DNA from 3 places in the Enterobacter cloacae complex sp. genome. Region 3 is predicted to be linked to each of the others. Evidence: predicted binding sites of a transcription regulator. Region 3 holds the regulator's gene; each other region holds the start of a gene.
The links. The regulator Fur, encoded in region 3, represses iron uptake genes when iron is present. The targets are predictions, from matches to a motif close to ATAATAATGAGAACNACTATCAA.
Positions count from the first base shown of each region.

Region 1 (4,922 bases), 1.1 Mb from region 3:
TTTTGTAATCGTTGCGGAACCAGGTAATTCCAGCCTCGTAGCCTTCCAGGGCAAAGGCCAGGCCGATCTCTTTGTTCACGCTGATTTCCGGATCCAGATCCGGGTTGCCTAACAGGTAGCAGCTTCCCTCGGAAATGTTGTTCGGACAACCGTTCCCGCGGGTGGAAAGCAGATAGCCTTCGCTGGACTGATACAGGTTCGGCGCTTTAAATACCCGAGCGATACCCGCCTTCACCTTGAACATGTCGCCTAAATCCTGTGAAACGTTAAGGCTTGGGCTCCAGTTGCTGCCAAATTTATTGTGATAATCGAAGCGGATCCCCGGGATCAGGTTGGTCCCCTGACGCGCTTCAATATTGTCCTCAAGATAGATCCCGGTGAGATCGGCGCTGTTTTTGCTGTTGCGCTCGGAAGCGGTGCCGGAAACGCCGTTAATCACTTCTCCCGACACGTCCGTCGCCTGCATTGACGCCGGGTCGTTGAGCTCATCGCGGTTCCACTCTGCGCCGATGGTCAGCGTCTGGTCCACCAGCCAGAACAGCGGAATGTTCAGCTCGCCTGTGGAACGGTACGACTCAAGCCGGCTGGTGTCGTACTTGTCGCTGTTGATCATACCCTCAACTCTGCCCGTCGACCCTTCCTGCAAGCGGGTGTTGTTAGTTTTCTCGTAATAGACGCCAAACTTCGACTGGCCCCAGTCCCAGATGCCGTTGTGCGTAATGCCGTATGACTGGCGGTACATACGGTTAGTTTCGTGACCGTACAGGGACGATACCAGGCCACCAGGGCTGACGTTGCCGTTGCTGTACTGCGTATCGCCCGCGTAGATATTGCCCTGGCGGCTGTAGCTGTAGTCGAAGTCGATAATTTGCTGCGGCGTGAGTTTCCAGGAGAGAAGGGCGTTGATGTCTTTGTTTCGTACGCCTTCGCGTCCGGCGGCGTAAGAGCCGTTTTGCGCGGTGTTAATATCCTCGGCGTCCGCGTCGGTTTTGTTGATGTTCCCGTAAAGGCGCATCGTTAACGCATCGCCTGCGAGAGGACCGCTCAGATCGAAGTTAGCGCGTTTTGTCGCTCCCTCTTTATCATTTTCAGGCTGGTTGGTGTAGAGCGAGAGCGAGCCGTGCCAGTCGTTGGTCGGGCGTTTGGTAATGATGTTGACGACGCCACCGGCAGCCCCGGAGCCATAGCGAGCGGCGGCAGGCCCGCGGAGCACTTCAATGCGCTCGACCATTTCTGGCGGAACCCAATTGGTGTCCCCGCGGGTGTCGCGCTCGCCGCGCCAGCTGTAGCGCACCGAGTTACGGGACGTCACCGGCACGCCGTCAATCAGGATCAGGGTATTTTCCGGCCCCATACCGCGAATATCGATCTGGCGGTTGTTGCCGCGGCTGCCCGTCGCGCTGTTACCGGTGAGGTTTACCCCGGGCATTTTACGAATGATTTCAGAAAGATCGTTTACCGGCGGGTCCTTTTCGATGTCCTTCGCCGTAATAACCGAGACGCCAGGCTGCTGCTTCAGCGCCTCTTCAGCCGTCGCCTGAACCACCATGGTTTCACCGTCGTCGAGAGTCTCTTCTGCTGCGTGCGCGCCCTGGCCCAGTGCCGCAAGGATGGCCAACGTAAGTGAAGCGGGGGCAAATCTTATTATGCTTTTCATCAACTCATTTCCATTTGTTAAAATGCGATGACGAATATTAATGATAGTGATTCTCATTACAATGAGAAGGGGGCAATCTCCATAAAATCTTCATGATTCAGTCATTTTTGAAGAAGTGGGGCGGAATGTGAAAGGAAAGTGAAAAAAGGCCAGATCGCATTGCGATCTGGCCCGTAAGGTTACTGCTTATCGTCCTGCGGCATGTGCCGGTAGATGTACACGCCGCTTAGCAGCGTAAACACGAGCGTCAGGGCCGTCAGGCCAAATACCTTGAAGTTGACCCAGATATTCTGCGGCAGCCAGAAAGCGATGTAGATATTGGCAAGACCGCACAGGATAAAGAACAGCGCCCAGGCCAGGTTCAGACGCCCCCAGACTGCCTGAGGCAGCGTCAGCTCTTTGCCCAGCATGCGCTGGATCAGCGGCTTTTTCATCACCCACTGGCTGATGAGCAGCGCGCCCGCAAACAGGCCATAAATCACCGTGACCTTCCATTTAATGAATTCATCATTGTGGAAGAACAGCGTCAGGCCGCCAAACACCGCCACCATCAGGAAGGTGATGAGTGCCATCTTCTCAACCTTGCGGTAGCGAACCCAGCTATAAATCAGCACCACAGCCGTGGCCACAATCAGCGCCAGCGTGCCGGCATAAATGTCGTACAGCTTATAAAAAGCGAAAAATACGATCAGCGGTAAAAAATCAAGAAACTGCTTCATTCTGCGATCCCGGTTACTGACGAATTAACATGTACAGGCGGAACAAATAGACCAGCAGCACGGCTGAAATCAGGTTGCTCAACGTATTGGCGACAACCGCACCGACGTTTGGCGTTAACACCGCAAAATTCGGCGCAAACAGCAGTAGCAGCGTTTTGGCCAGTAACCAGCTGATAACGGCCGGCGCGACCAGTCGCATATTTGCCCACGCGAGCCTGATGCTGCTACGCATGGCGGTGAAAATGCCCATTTTGTCCTGCACCACCATGACTGGCGCGAATGAAAGAACGATAGCCAGCAACACGCCAGGAACGACAACCAGCATTATCCCCATCTGGACCAGCAGTGTGGTCAGGAAGATGAGGATAAACAGCTTTGGCAGCACCGGCGCGCTGGCGCCGATTGCACGTAACGCGCTGACGCGTTGCCCGGCAGACACCAGCTGGATCATCATCAGCACGCCTCCGGCCAGAATGGCATTGCCAATCAGGCCCGAGAAGGTCGATGCCGCAGAGGCGCGCAGCAAGATTTGCTGTTGTTCTGGCGTCATATTCTGCACAAGGTCAAACAACCCCGCGCTGCCTGCAAGATGATCCCCCTGGCTCAGCGTGGCAATCTGTTCATCACTGGGTGAGAACGCATGACCCAGCACCACCGTAATAAAGGCGCACAACAACGCGATCAGTAAAAAGGTAATGAACTGATTGCGGAAAAAATTTCCCGTGTCACGGTAGACAGACTTCGCCGTGATAGACATGCACTCTCCTTGAGTATTGCAGGTGTTAATTAGCCGGCAATTGTACACCGGATATGATGCTGGTGGCAGCATCAAGGCTTGTATGGAAAAGCATATCTTTGTAAAGCTGCAAAAGAAGGACCCACCCAATCAGACTGTGAGAGCGAGAAATTGTCCAACCGCTACTGCAAGCGCAAGTGAGAAAAAGCAGAAATTTTTGTAACCGAGAAATGCCAGAAATTGACGTGGTAACAACTTATTGCTTTATATGGCGTCACCAAAAATTAACCTAGATCAATGAATGTTAACTTACTGGTTTTAATGTGATCTGTGTTAGATCACTTATTACTCTTTTGTGAGTATATTCTCCTCCGCAATTAAAACCACAACGATGGAGCGGATATGAAAAAATTAGCGGTGGCAGCCCTTATCTTAAGCAGTCTCTCTGGCGGCGCGTACGCGCATGAAGCAGGTGAATTCTTTATTCGTGCCGGTTCGGCAACGGTGCGCCCAACGGAAGGCTCAGACAGCGTACTGGGGATGGGCGGTTTCAACGTCAGCAATAATACTCAGCTAGGCTTGACCTTTACCTATATGGCAACGGATAACGTGGGCGTTGAGCTTCTTGCCGCCACGCCGTTTCGTCACCGCGTCGGTTTGGGACCGACCGGAGACATTGCCACGGTGCACCATTTGCCGCCAACGCTGATGGCGCAATGGTACTTTGGGGATTCCAGCAGCAAGGTGCGCCCCTATATTGGCGCGGGCGTTAACTACACCACCTTCTTTGACGAGAAATTTAACGATACCGGGAAAGCAAACGGGCTTTCCGATCTCAGCCTGAAGGACTCCTGGGGCGTGGCGGGGCAGGTGGGGCTGGACTATCTGATCAACCGCGACTGGCTGATCAACGCCTCGGTCTGGTACATGGATATTGATACCGACGTTCGCTTCAAGGCGGGCGGAGAGCAGCAGAGTATCAGTACCCGTCTGGATCCGTGGGTGTTTATGTTCTCTGCGGGTTACCGTTTCTGATTCGGTTAAAACTGGCCGCACAGCGGCCAGTGCCGGGCGTCAAAAGGACGGATAAACGGGGCGTTCGTCCAGCTTCATGCAGTGCCTGAGCGTCGATTCGCCATCATACAGGTAGCTGAACGCATCGCGTGAAATGGAGTGGAACAGAACATCCCCGTTTGCAAAGGGAATAATTTCGGTATCGCCGACACGTTTATGGCCAGCGCCGGTTTCAAAATGCCCGGGCCACTTTTCCTGGGTGTGGTCGTAGACGTGCAGAATAATTTCGACCAGGCCGCGTTCCGGGCAGTTCAGCCGCAAAAACGTCGATGAGAAATTCAAAGACGAAGCGTGAAACGAGATAAAAACAAGCAAAAATCCAAAACATCTAAAAAACATCAACGCGTCAAAACCCTACTCAAACCAGACGTAAGATTTTACTTAAGTGTAAATCTTTCCTGTTGCTGTGGATCAATAAGAGTTAAGTTTCAAAAGCCTATGTTAAGACTTCCTCGCCTTTTGTTCTCGCGGGGACGATATATCCCTGTAAAACCGTGAATTGCTGTATGGTGGTTCTTCCATACATCTGGCTGGAGGGGATATCCCCAACATCAAATTTGAGTGTCCGGTATGTGCAGGCAAACAGTTTTATTTCACCACGTTTAGCCCGACGCACAGCCAACCTCACGGTGCGGTCTGTTCAGTTTGCGGAACCCGCCTCACCACCCATTCATGCCTCCCGAAACTCAAAAGGCGACGGTGGCTAAAGCCAGCGAGGTGAAACAAGGCCTCCCGT
Region 1 covers NZ_LT991957.1:4,526,767-4,531,688, reverse strand. Annotated here, with positions in the region: gene DBR02_RS22220 (TonB-dependent siderophore receptor) at 1-1,657, opposite strand, end outside; gene DBR02_RS22215 (septation protein A) at 1,837-2,376, opposite strand; gene DBR02_RS22210 (YciC family protein) at 2,390-3,133, opposite strand; partial or broken gene DBR02_RS22205 (YkgJ family cysteine cluster protein) at 3,159-3,239, opposite strand; gene ompW (outer membrane protein OmpW) at 3,515-4,147, shown strand; gene DBR02_RS22195 (hypothetical protein) at 4,187-4,468, opposite strand.
Region 1: a site for Fur is predicted at 1,698-1,720, ahead of DBR02_RS22220 (TonB-dependent siderophore receptor). Genes of this name have one in related genera too.

Region 2 (4,922 bases), 350 kb from region 3:
CAGCCGCACATTCTGGCGCGCTTTATGGCGGCGGATTCTCACCACACCATCGTTCACGCGCGTCGCATCAGCATGACGTGGATGATCCTGTGTCTGGCGGGCGCGTGCGCGGTTGGCTTCTTCGGCATTGCGTACTTTAACAACAACCCGGCGCAGGCGGGCGCGGTGAACCAGAACGCCGAGCGCGTGTTCATCGAGCTGGCGCAGATCCTGTTCAACCCGTGGATTGCCGGTATCCTGCTCTCCGCGATCCTGGCGGCGGTGATGTCTACCCTGAGCTGCCAGCTGCTGGTGTGCTCCAGCGCCATTACGGAAGACCTGTACAAAGCATTCCTGCGTAAGGGCGCGAGCCAGAAAGAGCTGGTGTGGGTAGGGCGCTTTATGGTGCTGCTGGTGGCGCTGATTGCCATTGCGCTGGCGGCCAACCCGGAAAACCGCGTGCTGGGGCTGGTAAGCTACGCCTGGGCGGGCTTTGGCGCCGCGTTTGGTCCGGTGGTGCTGTTCTCCGTGCTGTGGTCACGCATGACCCGCAACGGCGCGCTGGCGGGGATGATCATCGGTGCGGTGACCGTCATCGTCTGGAAACAGTTCGCGTGGCTGGGCCTGTACGAAATCATCCCGGGCTTCATCTTCGGCAGCCTCGGTATCGTGGTGTTCAGCCTGCTGGGTAAAGCGCCGTCTGCCTCTATGCAGAAACGCTTTGCGGAAGCGGATGCGCACTATCACTCTGCACCGCCAACGAAGCTTCAGGCTGAGTAATTTTCCCCTCACCCTGACCCTCTCCCCAAAGGGGAGAGGGGACAGACCGTTCACCCGTTCGAGATGATAAATGATGATTAAAACAGGGTTGATGATGGCAGCATTACTGCTGCTGGCGGGGTGTAACGCTCCCACGCAGCATGCGGCGGTGGAGACCTGCAAAGCGGATAACCAGATGCAGCAGACCACGCTCTATTTTGGCTTGAATCGCCCGGCAGGGGCGCAGATTACCGGCAGCGAGTGGCAGCAGTTTGTTGACCAGGACGTGACGCCGCGTTTTCGCGATGGCTTAACGGTGGTTGATGCCCGCGGGCAGTGGCTGGGGAACGACGGAAAAGTGGCGCGTGAACCCAGCAAAGCGTTAATGCTGATCCACGGTAAAGACGCGCAGAGCGAGAAGAACATCGAAGCGTTGCGCGGGATCTATAAGTCTCGTTTCGCGCAGGAATCGGTGATGCGGGTCGACCAGCCGGTGTGCGTGCAGTTTTAATGAAAACGGCGGGAATTCCCGCCGTTGTTGTTTTGTAGGCCGGGTAAGCGAAGCGCCACCCGGCATTGCATCAGAGCACCAACCCCGCAAAGCTCGCCGACAGCAGGCTCACCAGCGTCGCACCGTATACCAGGCGCAGACCAAACCGCGACACCACGTTACCCTGCTGCTCGTTCAGGCCTTTTATTGCCCCCGCTACAATGCCAATCGAGGCGAAGTTAGCAAAAGACACCAGGAACACGGACAAAATACCCAGACCGCGCGGGGACATTTGATGGGCTATTTTTTGCAGCTCAATCATCGCCACAAATTCATTCGCCACCAGTTTCGTTGCCATAATACTCCCCGCGTTTAAGGCATCGCTCAGCGGAATACCGATAAGCCACGCCAGCGGATAAAATACGTAACCCAGGATCTGCTGGAAGCTCATGCCAAATACGCTGGAGAAAAGGGCATTAACGGCGCTAATAAGAGCGATAAAGCCAATCAGCATCGCCAGAATAATCATCGCCACCTTAAAGCCCGCCAGAATATATTCGCCCAGCATTTCAAAGAAGCTCTGGGATTCATGCAGCTTTTCCAGTTTGATATCGGGTTCGGCTTCCGGGCGGGCCGGGTTAATGACCGAAAGAATAATAAAGGTGCTGAACATGTTCAGGATCAGCGCCGCGACGACAAATTTGGCGTCGAGCATGGTCATGTAGGCGCCAACAATCGACAGCGAAACCGTCGACATCGCCGTTGCGGCCATCGTAAACAGGCGACGCGAGGAGAGATCGCCCAGCACGCCCTTATACGCAATGAAGTTTTCAGACTGACCGAGGATCAGCGAGCTCACCGCGTTGAAGGATTCCAGCTTGCCCATGCCGTTGAGCTTTGAAAGGAGCGTTCCGATAACGCGAATAAAAATCGGCAGAATGCGCCAGTGCTGAAGAATACCAATCAGTGCCGAGATAAAAATAATGGGGCAGAGTACACCCAGGAAAATGAACGCCAGCCCTTTTTCACCCATCCCGCCAAAGACAAAATTCGTCCCTTCGGCAGCGAATTTAAGCAGAGACTCAAAGAAACCTGAGACATATTTAATAATGAACAGGCCGCTTTGCGCATGCAAAAAAAAGAATGCCAGCACGATTTCAATCACGATCAGCTGCAAGACGAAACGAATACGAATTTTTCGGCGGTCGAAACTCACCAGCCAGGCAAGCGCAAGAATAATCACCAGCGCCAGCAGGAAATGAACAATTTTAAACATGGGTTATTTTCAGTTGGTTTTCGAGGCGGACATTTAGCCACAGCCCCGGTTAACCGTAAATGGGCAATTTTTTATACCTTATAAACGTAACGGTTGCTCAGGCAATTATTACTCCGCAATGCGTTTACATCTGGTCATCAAAACTCCACATATTTCGCTTGTTTTTCTTTGTGCCGTAATGATAATCACTATCACTAGAATTTACGTTTCTTTGCATCAGTTGACCGCGATAAACATTTAAGGTGTCGGCATGTTTGTTCCTTTTCTCATTATGTTACGTGAAGGCCTTGAAGCGGCCCTGATCGTGAGCCTTATCGCCAGTTATCTGAAGCGTACCCAGCGCGGTCGCTGGATCGGCGTGATGTGGGTTGGCGTTTTCCTTGCCGCAGCGCTGTGCCTGGGGCTGGGTATTCTTATCAACGAAACCACCGGTGAATTTCCTCAGAAAGAACAAGAGCTTTTTGAAGGCATTGTTGCCGTAATAGCCGTGGTGATCCTCACCTGGATGGTGTTCTGGATGCGCAAAGTCTCCCGTAACGTGAAGGTGCAGCTGGAGCAGGCGGTGGATAACGCCCTACAAAAAGGCAACCACCACGGCTGGGCGCTGATCCTGATGGTCTTTTTCGCCGTGGCGCGTGAGGGTCTGGAGTCCGTTTTCTTCCTGCTCGCGGCGTTTCAGCAGGACGTGGGCATCTGGCCGCCGTTGGGCGCGATGCTCGGGCTGGTCACGGCGGTTGTGCTTGGCTTCCTGCTCTACTGGGGCGGCATTCGGCTTAACCTGGGCGCGTTCTTCAAGTGGACCAGCCTGTTTATTCTGCTGGTGGCCGCGGGCCTGGCGGCAGGGGCGATCCGCGCCTTCCACGAGGCGGGCCTGTGGAATCATTTCCAGGACGTGGCGTTCGATCTCAGTAACGTTCTGTCCACCCATTCGCTGACCGGCACCCTGCTTGAAGGGATCTTCGGCTACCAGGAAACGCCGACCGTCAGCGAAGTGGCAGTGTACTTTATCTATCTGGTTCCGGCGCTGATCCTGTTCGCTATGCCGCCGCGTACCGGCTCGCAGGCGTCGCGCGTTGCGCCGTAAGTGCTGTATTAGTTACAACATACTTTTTAAGGGAAGAGTCATGACCAGTCAGTTCCGTCGTAGTGCGTCAGGCGCAGGCATTGCCGCGCTGTTCGTGTCTGCCTTCGCCGCTCAGGCAGCAGATATCCCGCAGGTAAAAGTCACCGTCAACGATAAACAGTGCGAGCCGATGACCATCACGGTTAACAGCGGTAAAACCCAGTTTATTATTCAGAACCACAGCCAGAAGGCGCTGGAGTGGGAGATCCTGAAAGGCGTGATGGTGGTGGAAGAGCGCGAAAATATCGCGCCGGGCTTCAGCCAGAAGATGACCGCCAATCTACAGCCGGGCGAATATGATATGACCTGCGGCCTGCTGACGAACCCGAAAGGTAAGCTGATCGTCAAAGGCGCAGCGACGGCAGACGCGGCCAAAGGCACGGCGCTGTTAAGCCTTGGCGACGCCATTACCGCCTATAAAGCCTACGTCACTAAAGAGACGGCGGACCTGGTGGCGGGCACCCAAGCCTTTACCGACGCGGTGAAAGCGGGCGATATCGAAAAAGCGAAATCGCTGTATGCACCTACCCGTCAGCACTACGAGCGCATCGAGCCGATTGCCGAGCTGTTCTCCGATCTCGACGGCAGCATTGATGCCCGCGAAGACGACTACGAGCAGAAGGCCGCCGATCCGAAATTCACCGGCTTCCACCGTCTGGAAAAAGCGCTGTTTGGCGATAATTCCACCAAAGGAATGGAGAAATATGCCGCTCAGCTGAACACCGACGTGCTGGAGCTGCAAAAGCGCATCAGCGAGCTGGCCTTCCCGCCGTCGAAAGTGGTGGGCGGCGCGGCGGGCCTGATTGAAGAAGTGGCCGCAAGCAAAATCAGCGGTGAGGAAGATCGCTACAGCCACACCGACCTGTGGGACTTCCAGGCGAACGTTGACGGCGCGCAGAAAATTGTCGATCTGCTGCGGCCTCAGCTGCAAAAAGAGAACGGCGAGCTGCTGGCGAAAGTGGATGCCAACTTCAAAAAGGTCGATACCATCCTGGCGAAGTACCGCACCAAAGACGGGTTCGAAACCTACGACAAGCTGACCGAAGCCGACCGTAACGCGCTGAAAGGCCCGATTACAACGCTGGCGGAAGATCTCTCCCTGCTGCGCGGCGTTCTGGGTCTGGATTAAGCACGATGAACAAGCATGACGAGTACGACGTCGCTGAGCCTTCACGGCGTCGGTTGTTAAAAGGGGTAGGGGCGCTGGGCGGCGCGTTTGCCCTGGCGGGAGGTTGCCCGGTGGCGCAGGCGGCGAAACCGCAGAGCGCGCCCGGCACGCTGTCGCCGGATGCGCG
Region 2 covers NZ_LT991957.1:3,802,931-3,807,852, forward strand. Annotated here, with positions in the region: gene putP (sodium/proline symporter PutP) at 1-759, shown strand, start outside; gene DBR02_RS18680 (DUF3574 domain-containing protein) at 830-1,249, shown strand; gene DBR02_RS18685 (NupC/NupG family nucleoside CNT transporter) at 1,320-2,504, opposite strand; gene efeU (iron uptake transporter permease EfeU) at 2,755-3,588, shown strand; gene efeO (iron uptake system protein EfeO) at 3,629-4,756, shown strand; gene efeB (iron uptake transporter deferrochelatase/peroxidase subunit) at 4,762-4,922, shown strand, end outside.
Region 2: a site for Fur is predicted at 2,683-2,705, ahead of efeU (iron uptake transporter permease EfeU). Genes of this name have one in related genera too.

Region 3 (4,922 bases):
CGTGACCGTAAAGACGTCACTGAAAATAAATACAAAACCAACCTTTCTCACTCGACCTGGAACGCCAACCTGGATTTCCAGTCGGGATATGCCGCCGATATGTTCGGGATTGATATTGCTGCTTTCACCGCAATTGAAATGGCCGAAAATGGCGACAGCGGCCACCCGAACGAAATTGCGTTCTCCTCCAGCAATAAAGCCTACGACGAAGACTGGTCCGGCGATAAAAGCGGTATCAGCCTCTATAAAGCGGCGGCAAAATTCAAATATGGTCCGGTCTGGGCGCGCGGGGGGTATATCCAGCCAACAGGACAAACGCTGTTAGCGCCGCACTGGAGCTTTATGCCAGGTACCTATCAGGGGGCGGAAGCCGGCGCTAATTTTGACTACGGCGATGCGGGGGCGTTGAGCTTCTCCTATATGTGGACCAACGAGTACAAAGCGCCGTGGCACATTGAGATGGACAAGTTCTACCAGAACGATAAAAAAACCAAAGTCGAGTATCTCCACTCTCTTGGCGCGAAGTATGACTTTAAAAACGATCTGGTGCTGGAAGCGGCGTTCGGTCAGGCTGAAGGCTATATCGATCAGTACTTTGCTAAGGCCAGCTATAAATTTGATATCGCAGGTAGCCCGCTGAGTACCAGCTATCAGTTCTACGGCACGCGCGATAAGGTCAGCGATGGCAGCGTAAATGATATCTATGACGGTACCGCATGGTTGCAGGCGCTGACCTTCGGCTACAAGGTCGGCCAGGTTGATTTACGCCTGGAAGGGACGTGGGTTAAGGCCGAAGGGCAGCAGGGTTACTTCCTGCAACGTATGACGCCTACCTACGCCTCCTCTAACGGTCGTCTGGATATCTGGTGGGATAACCGCTCTGACTTTAACGCCGACGGCGAAAAGGCGGTCTTCTTCGGCGCAATGTATGACCTGAAAAACTGGAACCTGCCCGGATGGGCAGTGGGAGCATCCTACGCGTACGCCTGGGATGCGAAGCCCGGGGATATGGCAACGCCAGACGCGTACTACGATCCAAACTACCGTCTGAAAGAGTCTTCATACAGCCTGGATGCGATTTACACCCTTCAGGAGGGCCGTGCGAAAGGCACGATGTTCAAACTGCACTTCACCCAGTATGACAACCACTCCGATATCCCGAGCTACGCGGGCGGCTACGGCAACATCTTCCAGGATGAACGTGACGTGAAATTCATGGTCATTGCGCCATTTACCATCTTCTGATGAATGCTGCGGCGGGCGGTGTCCCGCCGTTATGGAGACTGAACATGATGAATAAAAGGGTAATCGTTGCGTTGCTGGCCTTCGGGCTGGTGGCATGCGTGCAGGATCAGGCGCCGAAAGAGGACTCCCGTCTGAAAGAGGCCTACAGCGCGTGCATCAATACCGCACAGGGTTCTCCTGAGAAGATTGAGGCCTGTCAAAGCGTGCTGAACGTGCTGAAAAAAGACAAAGCCCATGAGCAATTCGCCACGCAGGAAAACGTTCGCGTGATGGATTACCAGGCCTGCATTCAGGCGCGTAAAACCGGTAACGATCAGGAAGTGGCGAAGCGTTGCGATAAGATCTGGAACGAGATACGCAATAACAATAAATAAGTTGCTTTACGCCCGGTGGCGCAGTGTCACCGGGCTTTTTTCAGGCAAAAAAAAAGCCAACCTCACGGCTGGCTCAGAGTATGAACACTCACTTATTTTGCGTCGTGCGCATGTTCATTTTCGCGGCAATCCCCTTCAGCGCAGTGACCATACAGGTACAGGCTGTGGTTAGTCAGGCGGATGCCATGACGGGCGGCGATTTCACGCTGGCGTGATTCAATGGAATCATCGCTAAATTCAATGACCTTGCCACAGTCGAGGCAGATCAGGTGATCGTGGTGGTGCTGCTGAGTCAGTTCGAACACGGACTTGCCGCCTTCGAAATTATGACGAGTAACAATGCCCGCGTCGTCAAACTGGTTCAGCACACGATAGACGGTTGCCAGCCCAATCTCTTCACCCATATCGATAAGACGCTTGTAAAGGTCTTCCGCACTGACATGGTGATTGTCTGGCCCCTGAAGCACTTCAAGGATTTTTAACCGAGGAAGCGTTACTTTCAGGCCAGCTTTCTTTAATGCGGTATTGTTGTCAGTCATGCGGAATCTGTCCTGTTGCTAAACGATTCACTTCAAAAGAAGAAGTGACAGAAAATGCACTTGGGATAATGCGTCTCATTATAGAACTGCCATGCCTAAATGAAAACTGCAAGTCTCAAGCAAAGTATGCTTATAAAAACGTGGTATCACCAATAAACTTGTTCGATGGCACCCACTTTTTACCAGGGGGATATTGTACAGGTCTGAGCGAAAAAGTTAAAAGTTTGTAGCAATTAATTTAATCGGTTTTACCTGGAAAACGGGCGCAACCGGAGCTGCGCCGCAGGGATATCAGGCGTTAAGGATATCGTCCAAGTTCAACTCTTCGCGAACCTGCTTAACCCATTTCTCTACGCGCTCAGCGGTCAGCTCTGGCTGGCGGTCTTCGTCAATGGCCAGGCCAACGAAGTGCTCGTCATCTGCCAGACCTTTAGAAGCCTCGAAGTGATAGCCCGCCGTTGGCCAGTGACCGACGATCGCCGCGCCGCGTGGCTCAATGATGTCGCGAATGGTGCCCAGCGCATCACAGAAATACTCCGCATAATCTTCCTGATCGCCGCAGCCGAACAGGGCAACCAGCTTGCCGTTGAAGTCAACTTCTTCCAGCGTCGGGAAGAAATCGTCCCAGTCACACTGGGCTTCACCGTAGTACCAGGTCGGGATGCCCAGCAGCAGGATGTCATAGCCCTCGAGATCTTCTTTGCTGCTCTTGGCGATGTCATGCACATCAGCAACGTCTTTACCGAGCTGTTTTTGAATGTTTTTTGCGATATTTTCAGTATTGCCGGTATCACTGCCAAAGAAAATGCCGATGATTGCCATGAGTAAAATAACCTCTTGAAACTTAATGGTATGGTGGCGCAAATTGTCCACGGATAAGGGCAATAATAGCAGAACAGACAACCCTGCGGAAACAGCTATCACGCAGGACTGCACTCTGTGCTACATGAAAAAGGTAATATTGAGGATTTTCTGACTCACGCCTTGCCGCGTAACGTCTCAAGCTGGGCGATCAGCATCTCTTCGATCAGTTCGCTGCGGCTTATGTTGCGCGCGTCAGCTAACGCGTTAAGCGCATCGACGGCATCGGCATTCAGCTTCAGTTCGACACGCTTAAGCCCACGATTTTTATCGCGTTTAAGCTGGTTGCGTTTATTGATACGCAGCTGTTCATCGCGCGAAAGCGGATTCGTTTTCGGTCGTCCCGGTCGACGCTCATTCGCGAACAGATCTAGTGTCGTACGGTCCGTTTGTTCTTTGGCCATGATTCTGAGACTTCGGGGGATACACGCCGCCCTGCTAATGCCCGGGCGATAAGCGCGCCATCATACATCACCCAAATCCACACGCCAACGACTGGAAGCCCGTCGTCTTCCGGTCGCTGGCTTTTTAATCAATTCGCGGTATCAGTGAGATAGCGGCGAATGGCGCGCAGGACGGCGTCAGGTTTTTCTGCATGTACCCAGTGCCCGGCACCGGCAATGACGTGAGCGCGTGCCTGCGGGAATTGCGCCAGCAGCGCGTCACGGTACGCATCAGTAACGTAAGGAGAGTTGCCGCCACGAATGAAGAGGGTAGGGTGCGGCCAGGCGGGGACGGTTTCCCAGCCCACAATATGCGAATACTGATCCCACAGGACCGGAACGTTAAAGCGCCATTGTCCGTCGACAAATGATTTCAGCAGAAACTGCACCACGCCTTCTTCATCGAGATGCTCGCGCATAACGGCAGCCGCCTGCTGGCGTGTGGAGACGCCTGACGCCGTCACGGCGTTGATGGCAGCGAAAATCTCATCGTGACGGCGAACGTCGTAATTGACGGGCGCAACGTCAATGACCACCAGCCCGGAAATCCGCTCGGGGGCCAGCGCGGTGAGCGCCATCACCGCTTTACCGCCCATTGAATGCCCGATGAGCGTCGCTTTCTGAATATTATTCGCATCGAGTGTATCAAGCAGATCCTGCGCCATGGCCGCGTAGGTCATCGTTTCCGAGCGCCCGGAAAGACCGTGATTTCGCATGTCAACCTGAAGGATCTCATGATCGGTCACTAAATCGCGCGCCAGCACGCCCAGGTTATCCAGGCTACCAAACAGGCCGTGAACCAGTACGATGGGAGAATTATTGTTCGGCGATTGTGCAGTTTGCGCTCGGGTATTCAATTTCATGGCAAAGTTCTTTTTTTAGGTTTGTCAGGTTAGGGTATCATGTTGACCATTCTGCCGCCCGGGGGCAAGGATCCAGTTTAATCTGACTTTTGCCGCCAACCTGGTTTGACGCTATCCGCTGTTGGGATTTGAACCTATAATCTCAACGACTTGTATTCAGATAAGATATCGCACTGGATTAAGATGAAAACAATCGAAGTTGATGACGAACTCTATCAGTATATTGCCAGCCAGACGCGGCATATTGGGGAGAGCGCGTCCGACATTTTACGGCGCATGCTTAAAATTTCCGCCGCCTCACAGCCCACTCCCGTCACTAAAGATGTCGTGTCTCAGCCGAGCGTTGTTGCACAGGTAAAACCTGCCGTCATGCCGGCAAAAGACAAAGTGCGCGCGATGCGTGAACTGCTGCTGTCCGACGAATATGCCGAGCAGAAAAAGGCGGTTAACCGCTTTATGCTGGTGCTGTCTACACTTTACTCACTGGATCACAATGCCTTTGCTGAAGCGACAGAGTCGCTGCACGGCCGCACCCGCGTTTACTTCGCAGGTGACGAGCAGACGCTGCTGCAAAATGGCAATCAAACCAAGCCCAAA
Region 3 covers NZ_LT991957.1:3,449,020-3,453,941, forward strand. Annotated here, with positions in the region: gene chiP (chitoporin ChiP) at 1-1,245, shown strand, start outside; gene chiQ (ChiQ/YbfN family lipoprotein) at 1,293-1,619, shown strand; gene fur (ferric iron uptake transcriptional regulator) at 1,712-2,158, opposite strand; gene fldA (flavodoxin FldA) at 2,450-2,980, opposite strand; gene ybfE (LexA regulated protein) at 3,136-3,423, opposite strand; gene ybfF (esterase) at 3,552-4,325, opposite strand; gene seqA (replication initiation negative regulator SeqA) at 4,509-4,922, shown strand, end outside.